2 regions of the Enterococcus avium genome follow, and region 2 is predicted to be linked to the other one. Evidence: riboswitches for the same ligand, from Rfam matches in the RefSeq annotation. Region 2 holds a riboswitch; the other holds the start of a gene.
The links. Region 2 has a riboswitch for cobalamin ahead of AUF14_RS06160 (1-propanol dehydrogenase PduQ). Riboswitches for the same ligand answer to the same signal wherever they lie in the genome.

Region 1 (3,215 bases), 280 kb from region 2:
TCTTTTAACCAGTCATAGATCGCTCCTGAGCGATGTGCGTACTTTTTGGTATACTGCGCTACGATCAGTGCGTAGGGAATAAAATAAAAGAGGGCACTAATAAAAAACCAAATAAGTGATTGACTTCCCAGCATAAAAAATGCTGAGATCATACTAGAAAATGAGTATACAGTAGTGGTAATGATCAAAATCAGATTTTGTGAAGATTGTTTTTTAGTCATCGTCCGCTCCTTAAAGTCTTTTCTCCATCTTATTTTCTTTTAAATAAAAAGACAAGATGAATTTTGATTTAAAAGAATTACTTCATCAAAAAAGCGGTAGATAAAAATGAATGAAAAGATTGATAAATCAATGATTTTTCAAATCGAATAATAAATAATAACAATATATTGCTTTGTTTTAGGTTCGAAATAACAAAATTTGGCTGAACTTCAGCGATTGAATAGCTTTCCTTTGATTGCTTTATTAAAATTCAAGAAAAACCTTTAACCAGTAGTTAAATCTGAAAATAGCAGTATTTTATATCGTTTGAGCAGGGAAATAAGATTCTGAAGACTATCTTTTTAGAATACATATCAAGATTATTGAAGGACACAGTTCTCTTCTACATTCTAGAGCGAATGATGATGACGATTGCTTGGTTCCGTGAGGATAGTACATATTTCGATCATCATTTTTTTAAATCGTCAATCAGTTTTAAATATAGTAATATTTTGCTCTTACCTTTTTCAAAATAGCACAATGTGGCTGAGTTATGGAAAAAAGCCAAGAATAAGGAGAAACGTTTGCTATAATAAAGAAAAATTGAATACTTAATAACTGATCAAGGGAATGAGGTGAAAATCCTCAACAGCCCCTTTCTACTGTATATGCGGATGAACTCTCACAAGCCACTTTTCGGGAAGGCGAGATAGTAAATGGATGCAAAGTCAGGATACCTTGTTCAGGGATTAAAAAATAATTGGATTGGGAAGATTATTTTGCTAACGGTATTATTTGGTGTATTTATACAAATAAAAAACGCGGCGAGACCATCTTTTCTGGACTCGCTGCGTTTATTTTTTTTGGTTATCAATCAGAATTTACTGAGAAAACAAATAGTATATCAAAACGAATAAGGATGTCAGTTCAACTTTTCGCAGGTTACTTAAAACAGAAGGATATTAAGCAATAAGAATCAAATTGAAGCTCAAGAACTTTAGTTGAATGATATACGACATTCGAATCGAACTAATTTTACTTGAAAAATTAATACATTAAAACGAATAAGGAGTGAAACATGATGAAGTATTCAACAAAGAAATTGGCAACATTAGCAATTCTGCTGGCGCTATGTGTGATTGGGGCAAACATTAAAATCCTTGGTTCAATCGCATTAGACTCTTTTCCCGCATTTATTGGTGCAATCATTCTTGGCCCTGCCGCAGGAGCATTTTTAGGATTTTTCGGACACATGATCTCAGCGTTACTGTCAGGGTTTCCTAATACTTTGCCAATTCATCTGATTATTGCTGTATTGATGGCGGCCTGTATGTTCTTTTATAGCTGGACGCGCAAAAAGTTGCAAAGAAATAAGGTCGCAGCTTCGATAATTTCGATGCTGGTGGCTTACGTAATCAATGTACCATTGGATTTGCTATTGCTTTATCCATTGATGGGGCCGGTTGTTTTCATGCTTTTCGTCCCCCTGACCTTGGCGACAGTCGTGAATTTAACTCTATCTGAGATTGTGATTCTAGGAATTCCACAAAAATATAAAGAAGCAATCTTTCTAAAATAATCAAGAAGCGGAGTCGTTATTATGGCAGTGAAGCATGGAGGAAATATTCAAGAAATCAGTGAATTATATCAGATAGATAAGAAAGAGTTAATTGATTTTAGTGCAAATATCAACCCCTTAGGTATTCCCCAAGGAGTCAAAGCAACACTAACGAAGGGCATTGCGGAGCTAGTTCATTATCCTGATATTCGATACCATGCACTAATCCAGTCAATCGCTGATTTTCATGAGATTTCAGCAGAATTTGTCTATCCAGCCAATGGGGCTGCAGAAGCGATTTTTATGTTGGGAAGAACGCTTATGCTGAAAAGATTATTATTGCTTGCACCGACTTTCATGGAGTATGAAGCAGCTTTTAGTCAACAAAAGACTGAATTTAGCTATTTTAATTTGGAGCAACGCAATTTTCAATGGACAATTGCAGAATTGATACAATCAGCGAAGGAGCAACAAGTGGATGGCATCTGCCTCTGTAACCCAAATAATCCAACTGGTCAAATGCTGAAGCAATCTGAACTTGAGGAATTAGCTCTATTTTGTCAGAGAGAAGAGATAGCCTTAATTATCGATGAGGCATTTGTAGATTTTACAAGGGAGGAATATTCGCTTGTTTCTTCAATCAGCACTAATGAAAACCTCTACATCTTTCGATCGTTGACAAAAATGTTTGCGATTCCAGGTTTGCGTTTAGGCTACTTGCTAAGTAGTAATCGCGCTGTTCTAGCTCAAATTGAAGCGAAAACTGTGCCTTGGCACATTAATACCTTTGCAGATATTGCCGGACAGCAAGCATTGAAGGAAACAAGATTTATTAAGGATAGTCAGCGCTATATCGCAGAGGAACGAAGGTTTTTAGAAAAGGGGTTGGCTCAATTTAAGGAGCTAGAAACGTTTTCTAGTCAGACGAATTTTATTTTCTTGCGGTATCAGGGTTCGGGTTGTCTACAAGAAAAATTGATCCAAAAAAATATTCTGATTCGAAATTGTAATAGCTTTCATGGCTTGTCTCAAAAATATTATCGAATTGCAGTTAAATCAAGAGTTGATAACAAATCCTTACTTGATGCATTGGAGGCGATTTTATGCGAGTGACTGCTTCTTGTACCGGTTCATGCGGAGAATTAATTCAAGGCTGGCTCGGTGATTCGCAAAAACTAGTTAGTTATGGAATTGATCGGTTTTCTAAAGTGACGCTTCAAACGGGAATTGCTTCTAAAGGAGCTAAACCAAAAATCGAGAAAGCGATCAATAAAACGCTGGATCACTTAAGAATACCGAATGCTAAAAGAGAAAAGCTATCTTTCGTGATCAATTCAGAACTACCGATAGCTAAAGGGATGGCTAGTAGTACGGCGGATATTGCCGCAGCTTGCCAAGCAACGGCTGCTTACTATGGAAGAAAAATTACCAGAGATGAAATTATCGACATTTGTTT
Region 2 (3,215 bases):
CCTGCTTGATTAAATCTTGAGTTTCCTTACCGCGAGCAATACTCATTTCCAACGTTGGGATCAATGATTTTTCATCTAAGGGTTTTACCAGATAGCCAATTGCGCCAAGATTCTTTGCTTTGGTCGTATTTTCAACATCACTGTAGGCTGATAGAAACACAATGCTGCTGGCTGTATTGTCCTGAATAATTTTTTTTCCTGCTTTTAGTCCATCTAAAACGGGCATTTGAATATCCATTAAAACAACATCCGGGCGCGTTTTCTTACAAATTTCAATGACTTCAAAACCATCTGCTGCTTCGCCAACGACTTCGTAGCCCGCTCCTTGCAGAATATCGCGAATATCAAATCTTGTAATTGGCTCATCATCCACTATTACAACTCTTCCATTCATCCCTTCACATCCTTACATTTTTTCAAGAATCCGCCTACTTCCCTTGTGTAAAAATAATCTCTAGTGATCTATCTAACAAACCTCATTAAAAAGTACGCGAAATTTCTTTTTTGTACTTCAACAAGTGCTCCTTTATGAAAGAAAAAGACAAATAAAGTAGACATAAAAAGCTCCCAAATAAAAAACAATAACAAAATGTCTGTTTTCTATCAAGGAGCTTCATTGCTCTTAAATTTTGGGAGCACCTCGTTGTGCTAGTTCGATTATATGGTAGTTTGAAAGGGCTGTCAATGCTTTTATAAAATCTCTTGAATGATCGTTTCGATGTCTTGGAGAGATGGCACAACAGGATTTGTTTTTGTGCAAGCATCATTTATTGCTGCTTCGGCAATTGCTGGTATTACTTGTTCAACCTCTCTCTTTTCAAGGCCAAATTCTGAGAGTGTTGCTGGCATTTTTAAGCTGTTCCGCAACTGAATAATTTGACGAATTAGCGTGTTCACTCCCATACGTGGATTATTTGTTGATGCACCTAAGCATTTAGCTAGTTTTAAATATTTCACTGCTGCCTTATTTTGGAGATGTCCTGCCTCATTTAAATCCGCATTGAACTGAATTACACTAGGTAATAAAATCCCGTTGATTCGACCATGAGGAATGTGCAAGCGAGCCCCCGCGGCGTGAGCAATCCCGTGATTGATTCCTAATGATGTTTGATTAAAGGCGATACCAGCCAAACAAGATGCAAGATGCATCATTTCTCTTGCCTGTCGATCCTCACCGTTTTTGTGGGCCTTTTCCAAATATTTAAAAACAAGTTTGACAGCTTTTTCACAATACGCGTCAGATAAAACAGTAGCCTTAGTAGAGACGTATGATTCGAGGATATGAGTTAAGACATCCATTCCTGTATCCGCAGTGATTGCAGGTGGGACGCCCATGACTAAGTTCGTGTCTAAAATGGCGATATCTGGCTGAATTTCATCTGTAACTAGAGGGAATTTCGTTCCTCTTTCCGGAATTGTGATGATTGAAAAATTCGTTACCTCTGAGCCTGTTCCGCTTGTCGTAGGGATAGCAATTAATTGATCAATCTTGTTTGTTAGTATTCGATTGGCAAAATATTTCATGGCTTTTGCTGCATCAATTGCCGATCCTCCGCCAATGGTCAATATAATGTCTGCTTGGAAATCAACGATTTGCTTCACTCCACTGACAATCTTCTCAATTGGCGGATCTGGGACGATATCACTAAATACCAAGTAATCGTTATGATCAATGTGGCGAACGATTTCATTGATCTGGCCGTTTTCGATCAAAAATGGATCTGCTACTAAAAAGATTCGTCTATTTTTCAGTTCTTTAAGCCCCTCGAGAACCTCTGAACCCAGCCAGATCGTTGTCTTAAAATGGATTTTTTGCATACTATTCCTCCTTAAATAAAAAAGACACTCCAAACAATCATTCATTGTCTGGAGCGTCATTGCTCTGCATCATTACTACCTTGTAAAGACTGGTTATTTAATTGTAAAATTTCAACAAAAGGGAGTCAGCAGTACATCCTTGTACCTGTAATCTCTTTCCGCTTTGAAAGACCAGCCCATTCCCATTACTGTACAGCAATGTACAATAAAACGGTTAAAACAGTTATCTTATTTTAGTTGGGCTGGATCTTTTATCTTAACAAGGATTTGTAAAGAAAACATCCTGCTTTGCAACGAAACAGCATGCCCGCTAATGAAAAAAATAAAAAGATCTGACTACAAAGCATGCGCTGCTTCTCACAGTGGCGGCACCGTACCAGATTTACACTGGTTTCCATTTATCCTTTTCATAAAATAACTATTGTTGACCTACAGATAAAATAGCATAATTCGTAAGCGAATACAATCTATAAGCCCGTACTTTTAATCTTATGGAAAACTTTTTCACCACGCTCGTAAAAAATGTCCTCTTGTTTTTCCCGCGCATTGATGACTCTCGCCAGTGCGTAAAAATAATCGGACAGACGGTTAATAAAAATGACAATTTCACTATTTAAGCTAGATGTCCAGTTTAAGGTCACTATGGATCTCTCTGCTCTGCGGGTGATTGTTCTGGCGACATGGAGCATACTTGCGGTTGTTGTTCCGCCAGGTAGAATGAAACGTTCAATTTCCGGAGCTTCATCGGTGTAGCGATCAATTCGTTCTTCTAGCCAGCAAGAACTTCCGGAATACAGGCGTCCTTCAGTTCTGGTACTTTCTGGTGTTGCTAAATCTGTTCCCAGATCAAAAAGCATTTGCTGAATTTCTTGTAGTTCTTTTTTGATTTGTGTGTCTTGGGTTTCTGAAATAATAAAGCCGATCCATGAATTTAATTCATCGATTGTTCCATAGCTTTCTACCCGATCGGAATCCTTTGCAACCTGAGCACCACCAACTAACTTTGTCATACCCTTATCGCCTGTCTTTGTATAGATTCGCATATTCATCTCTCCTTTTGTAAGCTGTTAAACAGTCATCGTTCGTTCCAACGGTAGATATTTTTCGATATTTATTTCTTTGCGAAAGCTAGAGGGAGATTTTGAAGTGATGTCCCTAAAACTCTTGCAGAAATAGCTTGTTTGTGAAAAGCCGACACGTCGGGCAATGTCATCGATACTCAAGTTTGAATGACGGAGAAACTCTTTGGCTTTGATTACTCGCTGGTATTTTAAATAGGTTACAAAATTCATCTCTAGTTCCTTTTTAAAAAGCTTGCTGAAATAGTACTGACTCAGATACACCTTGTTTGCGACCTCTTCTAGACAAATTTTTCGATGAAGATTTTTTTCGATATA

Region 1: it holds a riboswitch for cobalamin, as region 2 does, so the genes downstream of both, AUF14_RS07550 (ECF transporter S component) here and AUF14_RS06160 (1-propanol dehydrogenase PduQ) in region 2, are expected to answer to the same signal.

What each region holds. Positions count from the first base shown of each region.
Region 1 is NZ_NBSL01000002.1:1,472,047-1,475,261, reverse strand. It holds gene AUF14_RS07560 (amino acid permease) at 1-221, opposite strand, end outside; cobalamin riboswitch at 791-960, shown strand; gene AUF14_RS07550 (ECF transporter S component) at 1,280-1,780, shown strand; gene cobD (threonine-phosphate decarboxylase CobD) at 1,802-2,872, shown strand; gene AUF14_RS07540 (GHMP family kinase ATP-binding protein) at 2,863-3,215, shown strand, end outside.
Region 2 is NZ_NBSL01000002.1:1,193,921-1,197,135, forward strand. It holds gene AUF14_RS06155 (ANTAR domain-containing response regulator) at 1-394, opposite strand, end outside; gene AUF14_RS06160 (1-propanol dehydrogenase PduQ) at 691-1,818, opposite strand; adenosylcobalamin (AdoCbl) riboswitch at 2,092-2,241, opposite strand; gene AUF14_RS06170 (cob(I)yrinic acid a,c-diamide adenosyltransferase) at 2,286-2,861, opposite strand; gene AUF14_RS06175 (helix-turn-helix domain-containing protein) at 2,886-3,215, opposite strand, start outside.